Regions from separate parts of the Hafnia sp. CBA7124 genome, predicted to be linked through region 1. Evidence: predicted binding sites of a transcription regulator. Region 1 holds the regulator's gene; the other holds the start of a gene.
The links. The regulator ArgR, encoded in region 1, controls arginine synthesis, uptake and breakdown. The targets are predictions, from matches to a motif close to ANTGAATAAAAATACANT.

Region 1 (10,048 bases):
GCAAATGCGGCTTTCGGTAATGCTGCCAGCGTTTTAGTTGGTGATTTTATCTATACCCGTTCGTTCCAGATGATGACAAGCCTACAGTCTTTGCGCGTTTTGGAGCTGATGTCCGAGGCAACTAACGTTATTGCTGAAGGTGAAGTTTTACAGTTGATGAACGTTAACGATCCGAACATCACTGAAGAAAACTACATGCGCGTTATCTACAGCAAAACGGCTCGTTTGTTTGAGGCGGCAGCGCAATCTTCGGCGATCCTTGCTGGAGCCACGCACGAACAGGAAATCGCCTTGCAAGACTATGGGCGCTATCTTGGCACCGCATTCCAATTGATCGACGATCTCTTGGATTACGATGCAGACGGGAAAACACTGGGTAAAAATACCGGTGATGACCTGAATGAAGGAAAGCCGACATTGCCTCTGCTACATGCGATGAAGCATGGCACACCGGAGCGTTCTGCGATGATCCGTAAAGCCATCGAAGAAGGCAATGGACGCCATTTGCTTGAGCCTGTGCTGGAAACAATGCACGAAGTGGGTTCACTCACGTATACCCGCCAACGTGCAGAAGAAGAAGCCGATAAAGCGATTTTAGCGCTACAAGCATTGCCAGAATCAAGCTACAAAGAGGCACTGATTGGGCTCGCTAATATGGCGGTAGATAGAAAATTCTAATTTTCTTTTTTTAGAAACAAAAGGAAGAGCCGAAAGGCTCTTTTTTTATGTAAAATCTTTATTAAACATAATAATAGAATAAATATAACGAGTTTCTTATTATTGAAATAATTGGAAATTAATTGAAATTTAAAGAGTGTTTTTAGATAGTAGCAATACACGCAAACCCTATTTCTCTCCCCTGTTTATGTGTCATTGCAAAGGAATGAATTATGGCAGAGAGTCAATGCCTAGAAGATTGGCATCATGCAGATATTATTGCTGCATTACATAAAAGAAATATTACGCTCAGTGGGTTATCAAGAGCCTCAGGGCTCTCAAGTACCACGCTATCGAATGCCTTGACTCGCCCTTGGCCAAAAGGTGAGTTAATTATTGCTCACGCCTTAGGGATACACCCTTCTGAAATATGGCCAAGTCGCTATTTTGATATCAGTACGCATCAACTGATTGATAGACAGCGGCTCATGCGCCAACGCAAACCAAAAAAAATAAAACCGCCAGCAATCAAAGCCGGCGGTTAAATTCAGATGGAACAGGTAAACGGGTGTATTGACCACCCGTATTCCATCAACAATTATTTGTTAACGAAGGTTTCGCCCAGTTCGATATCTTTATGCAGAACATCTAACATACCTTCCAGCGCTTTTTGTTCAAAGGCGCTCAAAGTACCAATAGATTTGCGTTCAACAATGCCTTCTTTACCCAGCAGCAATGGCTGTGCGAAGAAACGAGCATATTTGCCATCACCTTCAACGTAAGCACATTCCACAACGTTGCTTTCGCCCTGCATAGCGCGGACCAGAGACAAACCGAAACGTGCCGCAGCTTGGCCCATAGACAGCGTTGCTGACCCGCCACCGGCTTTAGCTTCAACAACCTCGGTCCCCGCGTTTTGAATACGTTTGGTCAGATCGGCAACTTCCTGCTCAGTGAAGCTCACACCAGGGATCTGAGACAGCAGTGGCAAAATAGTCACGCCAGAGTGGCCGCCAATAACAGGCACTTCAACTTCTGCCGGATTTTTGCCTTTCAGTTCACCAACAAAAGTATTTGAACGGATAACGTCCAGAGTGGAAATACCGAACAGTTTATCTTTGTTATAAACACCGGCTTTCTTCAGCACTTCTGCTGCGATAGCTACCGTGGTGTTCACTGGGTTAGTGATGATGCCTACACAAGCTTTAGGACACGTGCTAGCAACCTGCTCAATCAGATTACGTACGATACCGGCGTTCACATTAAACAGGTCGGAGCGATCCATACCCGGTTTACGAGCAACACCCGCAGAAATCAATACGATATCCGCGCCTTCCAAAGCAGGGCGCGCATCTTCACCGCTGAAACCTTTGATTTTAACGGCTGTTGGGATGTGGCTGAGATCGACGGCGACACCTGGGGTGACTGGCGCAATATCATAAAGGGAGAGTTCTGAACCTGAAGGAAGCTGAGTTTTGAGAAGAAGGGCTAAAGCCTGACCAATACCGCCGGCTGCGCCGAGAACTGCAACTTTCATTCTATACTCCTTGATTTATCTTTAATTTAAGAGTGCCGTGAATGCATTACCGCGCACCTTAGTCCATCATGTCTTAAAAAACAATCTGTTAACACAAAGATTGGGATATGACGCACTAATTCCATGTCCTACTGCAAGGTTTATAATAAAAAATAGCTTATGCATGAAAGATATAGGGCCACAGAGTAGGAATTCGTTGCGCACTTATCACAGCTCATTACCCAGCCATTACATTACACCCTTCTTTTACATCACAACAACATCATTTTAATAACAATCTATTTACGAATGCCGATGACATAACCAAAGTTCCCGCTAACATATTCATTTTATGGGCAAGGTGGTAAAATCATCCCCTTGCCGGTTTGAACTCTATAGTGACCGACTTAACGTTTTCCGCACTTAAATTGCATAAAAATTCATTATTACGCATAATAATGTTCTCTATTTCTATTCCTACGGTGAAGAATGCGAACTCCAACAAAACAAGAAGACTTGATCAAGGCATTCAAGGCGCTGCTCAAAGAAGAGAAATTCAGTTCTCAGGGTGAGATCGTGCAGGCTCTGCAAGATGAAGGCTTTGAGAATATCAACCAATCCAAAGTATCTCGTATGCTGACCAAATTTGGTGCCGTCCGTACACGAAATGCCAAAATGGAGATGGTGTACTGCCTGCCAGCAGAACTTGGCGTTCCGACTACGAGCAGCCCGTTGAAGAATCTGGTTCTCGACGTGGATTACAACGAATCCGTTGTCGTTATCCATACCAGCCCAGGCGCAGCGCAATTAATTGCACGCCTATTGGATTCATTAGGCAAATCAGAAGGGATTTTGGGAACTATCGCAGGTGACGACACAATTTTCACCACGCCTGCAAAAGGGTTCTCCGTTGAGCAGCTGCACGACGCTATTTTGTCGCTGTTTGATCAAGAACTGTAATCCTGTTCTCAGGCCTGATATCTGTCAGGCCTATGATTGTCCCCGTCCGCCCTCCTTAAAGTTGCCGTACTCTTTTCCGCTTAATTACACAACTCATACAGCATGATTCGCTACTTCAAATAGCATTAATGGTCAATCAGTCCTATATCCATATTCCTGCCGGTCACAAACGCTACGGACCGCACATTTTGCAACATGATGTTACTTTATTGATTTAATTAGACTTTAGTCTTAAAAGTGTGTTTTTTGCGCTGTTTTTATTCCATTTAGATCTATTCATCAAAACAATACCAAACAAATAAACCTAACAAACCATTAGCTCGCTATTAATTTTTCGAGTTACTAGGTGTACACTTGTTTTCGTGATTTGAATCACAGTTCAAAACTAAATAAAACAATATCTGAGGGATACATCATGAAAATTAAAACTACTGTTGCAACTCTAGCCGTTCTTTCTTCTCTTTCTTTCGGCGCATTCGCTGCTCAGTTGGTTGATAACGCACAGGCATCAAAAATGCAGCCTGTTGGCACCATCAGCGTAAGCGGCGTAAGCGCAGCTCCTTCTGATATCAGAGCGGCTCTGTCAGCTAAAGCTGATGCGCAAGGCGCAACAGCTTACCGCGTAGTTGAAGCCCGCAACGAAGGCTCATTCCACGCAACTGCTGAAATCTACAAATAAAATACGGATTCACCTGCTTTGCGGAGCACAAACTCCGTAAATGAATCGCTAAAGTTAAACCGCAGTGACCAAAAGAATATCGTCATTGAATCTAAGATCGAAGTACTGCGGCAGAATGAAAAATAGGAAAATAATCATGAAAATCAAAACTACCGTTGCTGCTTTAAGTCTTCTTTCTATGGTTTCTTTTGGTGCTTTTGCTGCGCAATCCATCAGCGCACAGCAGGCTTCCTCTATGCAATCCATTGGCACTATAACCATCAGTGGTATCGATGGTTCGCCTTCAGATATCAAAGCACAGCTGTCCGATAAAGCTGACGCCAAAGGCGCTACCGCATTCCATATCGTTGAAGCTCATTTGGATGGCAACTACCACGCCACCGCTGAGATTTACCGTTAATTATTAAGATGTTTCATCATAAGGCTGGCGCTTCCTGTGTCTAACCCGATTCAGCCAGCTAACACTCTCGTCTAACCCGACGAACCCCATTGCCTCCGCTTGCGGAGGCTTTTTTTTATCAAAATATCAGGCACAAAAAAGCCGTGGACTAAGCCACGGCTGATTCATTAGAGCGGCAACTTACTGTTGCTCAGCAATCTCTTGCTTGTGCTCAAGTGCTTTCAACAATTTGCTATGGATCCCTTCAAAGCCACCGTTGCTCATCACCAAAATATAATCGCCAGGCTGCGCTGTTTTAGCGATCATATCTACCAGAACATCAACGTCGGCGCTCCAGTGAGCCGGCTGAACACAAGCCTCTGCCACTTCAGTGACCAGCCACGGAATGTGATGTGGCTGGAATAAGAAGACCTCATCCGCACGGCCAAGCGCCGGGGCTAGGTCATTCTTAGATACGCCCATTTTCATAGTATTAGAGCGCGGTTCCAACACAGCAAGAATGCGTGCGGTTCCACCGACTTTGCTGCGTAAAGCCGCCAGCGTTGCCAAAATAGCCGTAGGATGGTGTGCAAAATCATCGTAAACCTTCACGCCAAAGGCTTCGCCACGAAGCTCTAAACGACGACGGGCATTGATAAAGCTTCCCAAGGCACGGCAAGCATCGACAGGCAACACGCCAACATGACGGGCAGCGGCAATCGCCATCAAGCCGTTATGCATATTGTGCTCACCCACTAAGCCCCAGCTAACCTCTCCCACGACTTCACCATCCAGCAAAACTTCGTAATGGCTAGCATCTGGATTGAGTTTACGCGCGTTCCACGTTCCCTCTTCACCACTAAGCTCTTGCTCACTCCAGCAACCCATCCCCATAACCTGTTTCAGATTGGCATCGTTGCTCGGCAAAATAATACGGCCTTTGCCCGGTACCAAACGAACTAGATGATGGAACTGTTTCTGGATCGCTTTAAGATCGTCGAAAATATCCGCATGATCAAACTCAAGATTATTGAGGATCAACGTACGCGGGCAGTAGTGCACAAACTTGGATCGTTTATCAAAGAAGGCACAATCGTACTCATCGGCCTCGATCACAAAGAATGGGCTGTTGCCCATACGAGCGGAAACGTCAAAGTTTCCAGGAACGCCACCAATCACAAAGCCTGGCTCATAGCCGCACTCTTCCAAGATCCAAGTGACCATCCCTGCCGTTGTGGTTTTGCCGTGGGTACCTGCAACCGCAATCACCCAACGATGGCGTAGAACTTCATCATGCAGCCACTGTGGACCAGAAACGTATGGGATCCCCTGCTCCAGAATAACTTCCACGCAAGGGTTGCCACGCGTCATTGCGTTACCAATGATCACCAAATCAGGTGCAGGATCTAAATGGGAAGGATCATAACCTTCCATCAATGTGATCCCTTCTTTTTCAAGCAGCGTGCTCATCGGAGGATAAACATTGGCATCAGAACCCGTCACTTCATGTCCTAACGTCCGAGCCAGCAAAGCAAGGCCGCCCATAAATGTGCCGCAGATTCCAAGAATATGAATGCGCATATCGTTTCCAGTTGATTACATCGAGTCAGTTCACATTCTAACGCTGTGAACGGCTTAGGCGAAATGGAATTACCTAGGAATCACTTTATACATTGGCTAGAATAGCTGCGAAAACGTTGGCGGTTTGTAAATAAATCGCTACTCCTTCGCAGAATCAGGGAATGTGTCATGAAAACTTTAGGCGAGTTTATCGTCGAAAAGCAGCAAGATTTTCCACACGCTACTGGCGAACTAACCGCTCTCCTCTCCGCAATTAAACTGGGTGCCAAAATTATCCACCGCGATATCAACAAAGCGGGTTTAGTGGATATTCTCGGTGCAAGTGGTGCGGAAAACGTGCAGGGTGAGGTTCAGATGAAACTGGATCTCTATGCCAATGAAAAACTCAAAGCCGCTTTAAAAGCGCGTGGAGAGGTGGCGGGTATCGCATCGGAAGAAGAAGACGATATTGTTATTTTTGAGGGCGATCGCGCCAACAACGGTAAATATGTCGTTTTAATGGATCCGTTAGACGGTTCTTCCAACATCGACGTTAACGTGTCGGTCGGTACGATTTTCTCTATCTATCGCCGCATTACGCCAATTGGGCAGCCGGTTACCGAAGAAGATTTCCTGCAGCCGGGAAATTGTCAGGTTGCCGCTGGTTATGTGGTTTATGGCTCTTCAACGATGCTGGTATACACCACCGGCAACGGAGTTCACGCCTTTACCTATGACCCATCGCTGGGCGTATTCTGCCTGTCACATGAACGCGTGCGTTTCCCTGAAAAAGGCAATATGTACTCCATCAACGAAGGGAACTACATCAAATTCCCTCTCGGCGTGAAGAAATACATTAAGTATTGCCAAGAACAAGACGAAGCGACTCATCGCCCTTATACCTCACGCTATATTGGTTCTTTGGTTGCCGATTTCCATCGTAACCTGCTCAAGGGCGGTATCTATATTTACCCAAGCACCGCAAGCCATCCTTCTGGCAAACTGCGTTTGCTGTATGAATGCAACCCTATGGCATTCTTAGCCGAACAAGCGGGCGGTAAAGCGACCGACGGTTTCCGTCGTATTCTGGATATTGCACCGGAAAAACTGCATCAGCGTGCACCTTTCTTCGTTGGCACCAGTTCTATGGTAGAAGACGCTGAACGCTTCATGAGCGATTTCCCAGACGCCTAATCCTGCCTCCCGGTAAATTTCAAGCGTGAGGCGACAAGCCGAACGCTTGAAAGATGTCGGGCAGACTGTTCATTTGTGGAGTGACCGCTATAATAGCCGTCACTCCATTTCTGGTTTGATTAAAGGAAACCGACATGAGCTTGATTAACGTCCCTGCTGGCAAAGACATGCCAGAAGACATCTACGTAGTTATCGAAATTCCAGCTAACGCTGATCCAATCAAATATGAAGTAGACAAAGAAACAGGCTGCCTGTTCGTAGACCGTTTTATGTCTACCGCGATGTTCTACCCATGCAACTACGGTTACATCAACCACACTCTGTCTCTGGACGGTGATCCGGTTGACGTTCTGGTCCCAACTCCGTACCCACTGCAGCCAGGTTCAGTCATTCGTTGCCGCCCAGTTGGCGTGCTGAAAATGACTGACGAAGCCGGTGAAGATGCGAAGCTGGTTGCTGTTCCACACAGCAAAATGACCAAAGAATACGATCACGTCAAAGATGTGAACGATCTGCCTGAACTGCTGCGTGCCCAAATCTCCCACTTCTTTGAACATTACAAAGATCTGGAAAAAGGCAAGTGGGTTAAAGTTGAAGGTTGGGATAACGCTGAAGCCGCTAAAGCTGAAATCGTTGCCTCTTTCGAGCGCGCTAAAAACAAATAATTGTTTTCACGTGCACGAAAAAAAACACCGCCATTGGCGGTGTTTTTTTATGTTTTACTGTCAGACAAGCAGCGTGTTATTCGCCACATTCCTGATCGCGTTTCAACCAGTCGCCGCATTTGATTCGTGGCAAACTGTCTACCGAGTACAGATAGATATATATCCACGCACTGCCAAATGGCGTTTGAATCAGCTCTCTACGGTAATCCTTGCTGTTGCTTTTCAGCTCATCCAGCTCGGCTAAAATGGAAGAGTTAATGCGATAGACTTCGCAAAATACCTTTCCATCGCCCGGAACTACCGCCGGAAAATGGCCGAGATCGTACATCTCATACCCTTCGAGCTCACATTCACCCAGCAACATGGCGTTAGTCATCCAATGACTATTGCCCTGCTTACGACGTAGACTTCCATATACAATAATTCGCATCACTCAAACTCAAACTGATAGAGCAAATCGAGTGCCTGATCGAGTCCAGACACCGCTTCCAGATATAATTTTGGCATTAGGCGATAGCGTAACGTTAGCGTCGCCAACGAATCAAATATCCCAACACCATATTTTACCTGTAATCCTGGTAGTACATAACCACTCACAACAACCTGTGAGCTGTCTCCAACGCCCTGAGCGTCCAGAGATAAATTACTCACGCCAAAGGTTTCGCCGATTTTACCCACCAGCTTACCACTTTGCGCCACACCCATGCCGATCAGCATTGATGTCATGGCATTACTGTCCGTTCCCGAACTTTCTAATCCTTGCCCACGCAGCAAATAAGACAGCGCCATCTGCTGTGACATGGCAGGATCTGAGAATACTTCTAGTTTCGGCTGATCAGCAAGTCCTGTTACACGTACCCCTGCTGTCACGTCATCTTCCGTGGCATCAGGGTTACGAATTGCCTCAATATTCAGCAATGGCTGCTCTGGTGGCCCAGAGAAGATCAATTCACCTTTGCGGATAAGCAAATCTTGCCCATACGCGGCAAAACGACCTTCAGGAATATTAACCTGACCATTTAAGCCAAGACCATGTTCGTCTTGAACCATCTTCAGATCGCCCTGCAATTTCGCTTTCAGACCAAAAGCATCCAAGCGAACGTTAGGGCCAATGTGAATATTCAAATTGCTGTTAATCGGAATCGATGCCGACGCTGGCGTTATCGGCTGGCGTTGGTTGTTCAGCATCACCTCATCAGACGATACCGACACCGCGCTTTCAGGCAGCTCTTGTACCGTGATTCGCGCCCAAGGAATACCCACCGAGCCGTTTAAAGCAAACATCTTCGGCGTCGCTTCAAACACAATATCCGGTGACACATCCAAACGCACCATCGGCGGAACAGTTACGCGAACGCGATCTCCTTTCACTGCAATCTGCGCACGCCATGCATCAATCACACGCCAATCCGCATTACCCGTCAGGTTAAGCTGCCCACGCGAGGTTTTGATCACCCCTTGCAGCGCCGAGCTCATCCCCGCAAAGTTAACCGCCAGATTACCTTCCGTGATATCAAACGGCATAAACTGCCCATCGATATCGACTTTATCCAGTGCCATACGTCCGAAGATCTGCGGCTGCTGGGCGTTTCCGCCTAAGCGTAATGCGGCGTTCAGCATCCCTTGTGCTTTTTCTCCAGACATCAGCGCGGGGTTCAACATCGCCAGCGAGATGCTTTTGATATTCACGTTACCCGACAGATTCCTACGCCCCTGAGGATCGGCAATCTGAACGTTTCCATCAAGCTGGCCATTGCCAGCAATTTTTATCAGCCAATCAAGCTGAGCACGACCATGATTAAGCGCCGCATTCAGGTTCAACGTGTCAAAAGCAATAGGCAGTTGGTTCCCCTGAACGGCCTGTTCCACCTTAACCCCTTTACCAATAAGCGAAACTTTCGCCTCTGGCAACGCCTGACCTTCCTTCCAGCTCACGTCCGCGCGCCCGGTAAATACCCCATTCAATGCGGTATCTGGCCCTAAGAACGGTTTAATCATGGCTAAATCGAAACGGTTTAATACCACGCTAGCATTACCGCTCGCGCCTGCTTCAATCGTTTTAGGAACACAGACCTCAGCGTTCGGGTTTAACCAGCAATGCGGGCCAACGCTGACTTTTTGCTGCTGATTAAGATAATCGAGCGCAATAGGTCGGGTTAAGCGCCATTCGCCAACCGGAGTATCAAAGCGCGTATCGTTTAAGGTCCCCTGCCAGCGCTCAGTAGTGCGATCGAAACTGCCTTTCAGCGCCAACTGACCGGAAAGCGGATCGCCGTTAATTTTCAACTGCAGCTGGTGCTGTTTCTCGCTGCCTTTGGCATCCAGCGTTAACAGACTTATCAGGAAATCATCCTGTTTCAGTTGCTCAACGCGCGCATTCAGATTGCCTTCAATCTGCTCGCCAGAACGAATATCGCCGTCCAGCTTCACTCGCTTGA
Region 2 (10,048 bases), 430 kb from region 1:
GGATATCGCGCACTTTCAGATAGTCCAGCAGCGCCTCACGCGAACGTAAATCCCACTCACGCCAAGGAGCAACAACTTTCAGTTGTGGAGCCAACGCGGTATAGGTGGTTTCGAAACGAACCTGATCGTTACCTTTACCGGTTGCACCGTGGCATAGCGCATCCGCACCGAGTTTCAGGGCGAGTTCAACCTGCGCTTTGGCAATCAGTGGACGCGCCATTGAGGTTCCCAGCAAATAGGTTCCTTCGTACAGCGCACCGGTTTTCAGCACAGGGTAAACATAATCTTTAATGAATTCTTCACGCAGATCGGCGATATAACAGGCTGAAGCACCAGAGCGCAGCGCTTTTTCTTCCACGCCAACCAAGTCTTCACGCTCTTGTCCAATATCTGCCACGAATGCAATAACCTCACAGTCGCCGTAGTTTTCTTTCAGCCAAGGAATGATTGCCGACGTATCCAAGCCGCCAGAGTAAGCCAGAACGATTTTGCTGATGCCTTGCGTTGCCATAGTCTTTTCCTTTATCTCAATAACTTAAAATTATTTAGTTAGATTAGGTCGTTATTACCCTAAATTGACGGGTAATTAATTCGCGAGAATTCTGGTGCCTACCGGCACGCCGTTAAACAATGCCGGAAGTTTCTCGGCATGGCGCCAGCTTGCAATATCAACCGGCCTTCCCAGAGACCGAGCGGCATCAAGCGCAGCGTTTACTTTTACAATCATTCCATCGGTAATAATGCCTTGAACGATCAGTTGCTCTGCTTTGGCAGCCGTCATTTCTTCTATACGCTGCCCTTTGCCATCCAGAATACCGCTAACGTCTGACAGCAAAATCAAATCCGCGCCTAAGGTTGCCGCCAATGCGGTAGCAGCCTGATCGGCATTCACATTCATCAATTCGCCTTCCGCGGTGATCCCAACCGAACTGATAATCGGCAGATAGCCCGTTGCTAACAGCGTCGTGACCAGCGCAGGTGAACCCGCTTTCGCTTTGCCCACATGACCGAGTTCTTCTGACAACTGGCTCACTTCAACCATATCGCCATCGCCCAATGACAAACCTACCGCTGCAATTTTGTGTTTCTTGGCACAGGCCAGCAGCGTTTTGTTTGCCGTACCGGCGAGCGCACCGGTGATAATGCCGATCTGATCGGCTGGCGTGACGCGCAGTCCGTTCTTCTTCACTACCGGCAAATTGAGCTGTTTCATCAAATCATCCACTAAACAGCCACCGCCATGAACAATCACCAGTGGTCGCTGATGGCTTTGGCGGTAAGCAACTAAAGCCTGAAACAAACGTTGCATCGCCTCTTCACTATCGAGCAGTACGCCACCTAACTTGATGATTAATGGATTATTCATAGCAGTCTCTTTTTAAAGTTAACGTTTGGTCGTTACAGCAATGATTGGGTTTCATTAAATCCAAAGCGAATATTCATGCATTGCACCGCCTGCGCCGCCGCGCCTTTCAGTAAGTTATCTTCGGCAGACACAATAATCAGATGCTCACCCTGCAGCGCAAAGCCGATGTCGCAGAACGGCGTTCCCGCCACGTTTTTTATCGCCGGAACGCCTTTGTCATAGACGCGAACCAACGGTTTTTCTGCATAGGCCTGCTGATAAGTAGCGCCGACCTGCTCAGCCGTTACACCCGCGGTTAATTTGCAGGTAATCGTGGCCAAAATACCGCGAGGGAAATTGCCTAAGTGCGGAGTGAAAATCACCGGCGTTCCTAAATGGGTCGCAATTTCAGGCTGATGGCGATGTGTAAAAATGCCATAAGGCTGCAAACTCACTTCGCAAAAACTGGTCGTCATACTGGCTTTACGCCCTGCACCACTGACACCGCTAACGGCGTTGATAACCGGCCATTGGTTTAAATCGAGCAGACCCGCATCAATCAGCGGCTTTAATGCCAGCTGTGACGCGGTGGGATAGCAGCCGGGAACGGCCACCAGTTGAGCCTGTTTAATATCTTCAGCACGCCACTCCGCCAATCCGTAAACCGCTTTGTCGAGCCAGTCGGCATGCTGGTGAGTAAATCCATAATAATCTTGGTAAAAACTGGCCTGATTCACCCGATAAGCACCGGAAAGATCAAACACCACGCAGCCCATCTGCAAAAACTGAGGGGCTAGGTCATGACTAACTTCATGCGCCGTAGCAAGAAAAACCACATCAACATCTTTTGCCATTGCCGCCACATCGCTCATCGGCAATAACGGTAAATCAACAATGCCTTTCAACTGAGGATGCAAATCAGAAAGCAATTTTCCCGCATCTGCACTTTGCGCTGAAACCGTTAAACCGGTTATGTTCATATGAGGATGGCGCTGCAGATAAGCGGCGAGTTCCGCGCCGGTATAACCGCTGGCTCCTACAATTAACCCGTTTAACGTAGACATGTATCGATTCCACCTTCTTAGTTTTTATGAAAGATTGTTGATCGGAAAAATTACATTTGGCGCTGCTCATCATAACTTTTACGGTTTCATTCGGCGAGCGCTTATTGTATTTTTATTCATAAATAATGCATGAATATTGATACTATCCTAACGAAAGGCTGTCAACAGTGAATATGAAATTACCGCCATTTATTGAGCTGTACCGTGCCCTGATCGCCACTCCATCCATTAGTGCAACGGACAGCGCGCTCGATCAAAGCAATGAAACATTAATCAACTTACTCGCAGGCTGGTTTAGCGATCTTGGTTTTCGGGTTGAAGTGCAGGCCGTGCCACATACGCGTAACAAATTTAATCTCCTCGCCAGTTATGGCGAGGGAAGTGGCGGGCTGATGCTGGCGGGCCATACGGATACCGTGCCGTTTGATGATGGGCGCTGGACGCGCGATCCTTTCACGCTTACCGAGCACGACAATAAGCTTTACGGACTCGGCACCGCAGACATGAAAGGCTTTTTCGCTTTTATTCTGGATACGCTGCGCGATGTGGATTTGAGCCAGCTCAGCAAGCCACTTTATATTTTGGCTACCGCCGATGAAGAAACCACCATGGCTGGGGCGCGTTATTTCGCCGCAACGACGCACCTTCGCCCCGATTGCGCCATCATCGGTGAGCCAACCTCACTCAAACCCGTGCGTGCGCACAAAGGACACTTATCAGAAGCGATCCGCATCACAGGACAATCCGGCCACTCCAGCGATCCCTCGCGCGGCGTAAACGCAATCGAACTGATGCATGATTCCATCGGCCATCTGCTGACGCTGCGTAACACGCTAAAAGATCGCTTCCACCACGATGCTTTTACCATTCCATATCCAACCATGAACCTTGGTCATATTCACGGCGGCGATGCCCCTAACCGAATCTGCGCCTGCTGCGAATTGCATATGGATATTCGTCCGTTACCGGGCATGACGCTTAACGATATTGACGAGTTACTCAATCAGGCACTTGCTCCAGTCAGTGAAAAATGGCCGGGCCGTTTAACCATTGAACACCTGCATGTGCCGATCCCAGGATACGAATGCCCTGTCCATGCCCCGCTGGTGCAGGTTATCGAGGGATTATTAGGCGAGCGTGCGGAAGTGGTGAACTATTGCACCGAAGCGCCATTTATTCAGGAAGTTTGTCCTACACTAGTCTTAGGGCCCGGCTCAATCGATCAAGCCCACCAGCCCGATGAGTACTTAGCAACGTCGTTCATCCAGCCCACGCGTGATTTGATCGGCCAAGTGGTTAGACATTTTTGTAGATAATCGATGAATTACCGATCCGCGCTTTAATGAATTATTCGCAGTGAAAACGGCGGTGATATCACCCTATCGCCGCCGTTTGCAACGTAACTGTTATTAGAAACGTTAATTCCCGTCACCGTGTAATTAAATTTCAGTTAAATCACCAAATTCATGTCGTTTAGCAATAAATTGTGACAATTGACGTAGACAATGGAACGTGGCTTTATAAAAGAGGCGGTCTACGCCTTTCGGGTGAAAGAAATTTACATATTGGAGGGGTCAGGGGTCTTATGAACGAACAATATTCGGCAATGCGAAGTAACGTCAGTATGCTAGGGAAGCTGCTCGGCGACACCATCAAAGAAGCGCTGGGCGAGAATATCCTAGACCGCGTTGAGACTATCCGTAAATTATCAAAATCCTCACGTGCGGGTAACGATGCAAGCCGTCAGGAACTGTTAACGACGCTACAAAACTTGTCGAATGATGAGCTGTTGCCGGTTGCCCGCGCCTTTAGCCAATTCCTGAGTCTGACAAATACCGCCGAGCAATATCACAGCATTTCCCCTCATGGCGAAGCGGCAAGTAACCCTGAAGTGATGGCTCAACTTTTCACCCGTTTGAAAAACAACAATCTCAGCGATGAGCAGATCAAAAAAGCCGTAGACGACCTCTCCATTGAGTTAGTCCTCACCGCTCATCCTACTGAAATCACCCGCCGTACCCTGATTCATAAACTGGTTGAGGTTAACAACTGCCTTAGCCAGCTCGATCACAGCGATTTAGCCGACTACGAACGCAATCAAATCATGCGTCGTCTGCGCCAGCTGGTTGCTCAATCATGGCATACCGATGAAATTCGTAAAAATCGCCCATCCCCAATTGATGAAGCTAAATGGGGATATGCCGTGGTGGAAAACAGCCTGTGGGAAGGGGTTCCTGCATTCTTACGCGAGTTTAACGAACAGCTAGAAAACTCATTGGGTTACCAACTACCGGTTGAAGCTGTGCCCGTGCGTTTCACCGCATGGATGGGCGGCGACCGTGACGGTAATCCGAACGTGACCGCAGACATCACGCGCCATGCTTTACTGTTAAGCCGTTGGAAAGCCACAGACCTGTTCCTGCGTGATATCGCCGTGCTGGTTTCTGAACTGTCGATGACAGAATGCACGCCAGAACTGCGCGCTCTGGCTGGGGGTGATGAGGTTCAAGAGCCATACCGTGAGCTGATGAAAAAACTGCGCACGCAGCTAACTGAAACTCAGGTTTATCTGGCCGCGAAAATCAAAGGCGAACGCGCGACGCGCCCAGACAATCTGCTGGTGAAAAACGAGCAGCTTTGGGAACCGTTGTACGCCTGTTACCAATCGCTCAAAGCCTGCGGCATGGGTATTATCGCCAATGGCCAGTTGCTGGACACGTTGCGCCGCGTTCACTGCTTCGGCGTGCCGCTCGTGCGCATGGATGTTCGTCAAGAAAGCACTCGCCACTCTGAAGCCTTAGCTGAGCTCACCCGTTATTTAGGCCTAGGCGACTATGAAAGCTGGTCAGAAGCTGACAAACAGGCCTTCTTGGTGCGTGAACTCAACTCTAAACGCCCACTGGTTCCACGCCAATGGGAGCCAAGCGCTGAAACTAAAGAAGTCTTTGATACCTGCCGCGTGATCGCGGAGGCACCTCAGGGCTCCATCGCCGCCTATGTGATTTCGATGGCGCGCACCCCTTCCGACGTTCTCGCTGTTCATCTGCTATTGAAAGAAGCGGGCTGCCCTTACGCGTTACCTGTTGCTCCGCTGTTTGAAACTCTGGATGACTTAAATAATGCCGAAGACGTGATGACTCAGCTGTTGAGCATCGATTGGTATCGCGGCTTTATTCAGGGTAAGCAGATGGTGATGATTGGCTACTCTGACTCAGCAAAAGATGCAGGCGTGATGGCAGCATCATGGGCGCAATATCGTGCTCAAGAAGCCTTGGTTAACGTGTGCGAAAAAGCGGGCGTGGCATTGACCCTGTTCCACGGTCGCGGTGGTTCAATCGGTCGCGGTGGTGCACCGGCTCATGCGGCTCTGCTTTCACAACCGCCGGGCAGCTTGAAAGGCGGTCTGCGTGTCACCGAGCAAGGCGAGATGATCCGCTTCAAACTCGGTTTACCACAGGTCACCATCAGCAGCCTATCGCTGTATACCAACGCGATTCTGGAAGCGAATCTGTTGCCACCGCCGGCACCAAAGCAGGAATGGCGCGATTTAATGGATGAGTTGTCAGACGTTTCCTGCGATATGTATCGTGGCTATGTACGTGAAAATAAGGACTTCGTGCCTTACTTCCGCTCTGCCACGCCTGAGCTTGAGCTTGGCAAACTGCCTTTAGGCTCTCGCCCTGCCAAACGTAAACCAAACGGCGGCGTAGAAAGCCTGCGCGCCATCCCATGGATCTTCGCTTGGACGCAAAACCGCTTAATGTTGCCAGCGTGGCTGGGTGCCGGTGCTGCGCTACAGGCCGCCGTCGATGAAGGAAAACAGTCAACGCTGGAAACCATGTGCCGCGACTGGCCGTTCTTCTCAACCCGCATTGGCATGCTAGAAATGGTGTTTGCGAAGTCAGATTTATGGCTGGCTGAATATTACGATCAGCGCTTGGTTGACGAAAAACTGTGGCCGCTAGGCAAACAGCTGCGCGATCAGCTCTCGAAAGATATCAAAGTGGTACTCACTATCGCCAATGACGATCACTTGATGGAGGATCTGCCATGGATCGCAGAGTCTATCGCGCTGCGCAATGTGTATACCGATCCTTTAAACGTACTGCAGGCTGAATTGCTGCACCGTTCACGCTCGTTGCCGGAGCCGGATGCTAACGTTGAACAAGCGCTGATGGTCACCATCGCAGGCGTTGCAGCCGGTATGCGCAATACAGGCTAATCTCTCCCTGACAATAGACGCGCTATCTCTTTAGGTAGCGCGTTTTTCTTCTAGCGCCCCCCTCAGATCTCTCAAGCCTTCGCCAAACAACTGTACGTAATACTTTCCTTCAATGAAAAATCACAATACATCACGAACTTTTATTAAAAATTAGCATCTATTGTTACGAAAAAATAATATTGCTAGTATCGTTCGGCTTTATTGCAGCGCTTACTCGTTGTTCATTAATTCCGAGACACATGTTTATTGCGGTTTACTTAATCCGTTAATAAAAACTAAGGTTCCTTTAAGGTTAGATGACTAACATCCCCGCGGTGATATTCTCTGATAGGCTGAAATAATATGATTTCATCTCCAAACGCAGATAAGGCATTCAGCTGGAAAGCGTTATTCTGGCTTCTCCTGTTCTTTTGGTTTTTCTCTACCGTTCTTCAGGCTGTTATCCTCGTAACGGGATACAGTGGCTCCAACGGCATTCGCGATTCATTGCTGTACAGTTCCCTTTGGCTAATTCCCGTATTTTTATTCCCAAATAAAACCCGCATTATTGCTGCGGTTATTGGCATTATTTTATGGGCAGCATCGCTGTGTTCTTTGGGTTATTACATCATCTATGGACAAGAGTTCTCCCAAAGCGTCCTGTTTGTGATGTTTGAATCGAATACCAGCGAAGCCGGAGAGTACTTCAGTCAATATTTCAGCCTTCATCTCGCTCTTCTATTGCTGGCTTATACCGTTGTTTGCGCGTTCTTATGGACTCGCGTACGCCCAGTATATATCCCATCATTCTGGCGTTATGTTATTCCAGCCGCGATCTTCTATGGCCTGATCGTTAATCCGCTGGCCTATAACATGGTGATTAAGAAACGTTCGTTTGTAGATTCCTTACCGAGTCTAACGTCACGTATGGAGCCCGCGGCTCCATGGCAAATGATCACCGGCTATTTCGAATATCGTAACCAGCTTGCAAGCCTACAGGCGCTGATGAAAGAAAACAGCGCGTTGCCTCCGCTTGCAAACCTTACCGATACCAGCGGTAACGCACCGCGTACTCTGGTTCTGGTGATTGGCGAATCAACTCAACGCGGCCATATGAGCCTGTACGGGTATCCGCGTGAGACCACGCCGCAGTTGGATGAAATCCATAAAACTGACAAGAACCTGACCGTGTTCAACGACGTGGTTACATCCCGTCCTTACACCATCGAGATCTTGCAGCAGGCTCTGACGTTCGCTAACGAGAAGAATCCAGATCTGTATCTCACCCAACCTTCATTGATGAACATGATGAAGCAGGCGGGTTACAAAACCTTCTGGATCACTAACCAGCAAACCATGACCAAGCGTAATACCATGCTAACCCTGTTCTCCCAGCAGACAGATAAGCAGTATTACCTGAACCAACAGCGTACACAGAGCGCTCGTCAGTACGACGGCGACGTGCTGAAGCCATTTAAAGAAGTGATGGCCGATCCTGCACCGAAGAAATTTATCGTGGTACATCTGCTGGGTACGCACATTAACTACAAATTCCGCTACCCAGAAGGATTTGATAAGTTTAATAACGCCGAAGGCGTGCCTCCAGGTTTAAGCCAAGATCAGATTGACTCTTATAACGAGTATGACAACGCTAACCTGTACAACGACTTCGTGGTTTCTAGCCTGATCAAAGATTACTCCGCAACGAACCCGAACGGTTTCCTGCTGTATTTCTCTGACCACGGTGAAGAAGTGTATGACACACCTCCACACAACATTCAGGGACGTAACGAGGCGGCACCAACGCGCCATATGTACAGCATCCCGTTCATTCTGTGGACATCACCAAGCTGGCAGCAAGCGCACCCGCGTGACTTTACTTCCATGACCAATCGTAAATACAGCAGCTCAGAGCTGATTCATACATGGTCTGACATGGCTGGTTTGAAATACGACCTGTTTAATCCAGAGAGAAGTTTGGTGAGTCCAAACTTTGTGGAAACAACACGTTGGATCGGCAACCCGTATGCGAAGAAAGGTCTGCACGATTACGACAAATTGCCGTATGGCGATCAGGTAGGTAATCAGTAGTAGGTCATCACTAAAAGTAAAAAGCCTCTTCTCGAAGAGGCTTTTTTATTTGTACGCCTATTTCACTGAATTTTAGGCAACAAAAAAGGCACCCTTAGGTGCCTTTTTCTTGAGCAAAAAGAATTACTTCTTAGTGCCTGGTACGCTGAAACGCTTGTTGAAGCGGTCAACACGACCACCGGTAGCAACATCACGCTGCTTGCCAGTATAGAACGGGTGGCAGTTACCACATACGTCCAGGTTCAGGTCGTGACCTGCGGTAGAATGAGTTTTAATCACGTTGCCGCAAGAGCAAGTTGCAGTGATTGCAACGTAGTTCGGGTGGATACCTTGTTTCATGGGATAACCTCAGTTAAGGCCGCGTCGCTATCCAGCCCTATTCCGCCAGACACCACGCGTGGTTGATAAATTTGGTTTGATAAAAAAGACTATCAAAGGCGGCGAATTATACAGAGATAAAACATCCACCGCAATCGAATTGCAAGTGGCTTTATTCATCTTCTATTACGACACGTAAAATCAGCGATATCAATTAAACTGATTCACTCCCCCCTCCCTGCATGTAAACTACGCATACATTTAGAAGCAGGATAAAACATGTCGGTCGCTCACGTAGCTTTACCCGTTCCATTGCCACGCACCTTTGATTACCTTCTGCCCGCAGGTGTGAAACCCGCCGTGGGTGTAAGGGTCAGTGTGCCTTTTGGACAGCGTAAAATGATCGGCATTATCACCGGCGTCAGCGAGCACAGCGAACTTCCGCTCGAAAATTTAAAGTCGATTCACCATATCATTGACGATGAATCGCTATTTTCCTCCCGCATGTGGCACATGCTGCGCTGGGCGGCAGACTATTATCACTACCCGATCGGCGAGGTTTTATTTCATGCGCTGCCGGTGATGCTACGTCAGGGGAAACCCGCCCAGCATGGGCAACTCTGGCAATGGGTGATCACGGAACAGGGCAAAGCGACCCTACCTGAAACACTCAAACGCGCCCCCAAGCAGCAGCAAGCGCTCGCCATGTTGTTGCAGCGGCCTCTGTATCGCCATCAGGTCGTTGAATGCGATCTCACCGATGCCGCACTACAAAGCATCAAAGCCAAAGGGCTGGCCGAGTTACGCGCTGAGTCGCCAGAGCTTCAAGACTGGCGTAAAAACTATGCGGTAAACGGTGAGCGCTTAAAGCTCAACACTGAACAAGCCACCGCCGTGGGCGCGATTCGTAGCGAAGACAACCAGTTCAGCGCATGGTTGCTGGCGGGCGTCACCGGCTCCGGCAAAACCGAAGTTTATTTAAGCGTCATCGAAAATATTCTCGCACAGGGCCGCCAAGCGCTGGTTTTA

Region 2: a site for ArgR is predicted at 2,513-2,530, ahead of argC (N-acetyl-gamma-glutamyl-phosphate reductase). Genes of this name have one in related genera too.

What each region holds. Positions count from the first base shown of each region.
Region 1 covers NZ_AP017469.1:544,075-554,122, reverse strand. Annotated here, with positions in the region: gene ispB (octaprenyl diphosphate synthase) at 1-678, shown strand, start outside; gene CPY98_RS02580 (helix-turn-helix transcriptional regulator) at 891-1,202, shown strand; gene mdh (malate dehydrogenase) at 1,256-2,194, opposite strand; gene argR (transcriptional regulator ArgR) at 2,663-3,133, shown strand; gene yhcN (peroxide/acid stress response protein YhcN) at 3,549-3,812, shown strand; gene yhcN (peroxide/acid stress response protein YhcN) at 3,949-4,212, shown strand; gene mpl (UDP-N-acetylmuramate:L-alanyl-gamma-D-glutamyl-meso-diaminopimelate ligase) at 4,393-5,772, opposite strand; gene fbp (class 1 fructose-bisphosphatase) at 5,941-6,945, shown strand; gene ppa (inorganic diphosphatase) at 7,080-7,610, shown strand; gene CPY98_RS02540 (gamma-glutamylcyclotransferase) at 7,687-8,040, opposite strand; gene CPY98_RS02535 (translocation/assembly module TamB domain-containing protein) at 8,040-10,048, opposite strand, start outside.
Region 2 covers NZ_AP017469.1:109,798-119,845, reverse strand. Annotated here, with positions in the region: gene CPY98_RS00580 (argininosuccinate synthase) at 1-511, opposite strand, end outside; gene argB (acetylglutamate kinase) at 587-1,366, opposite strand; gene argC (N-acetyl-gamma-glutamyl-phosphate reductase) at 1,399-2,409, opposite strand; gene argE (acetylornithine deacetylase) at 2,577-3,725, shown strand; gene ppc (phosphoenolpyruvate carboxylase) at 3,995-6,631, shown strand; gene CPY98_RS00555 (phosphoethanolamine transferase CptA) at 6,974-8,701, shown strand; gene rpmE (50S ribosomal protein L31) at 8,825-9,040, opposite strand; gene priA (primosomal protein N') at 9,299-10,048, shown strand, end outside.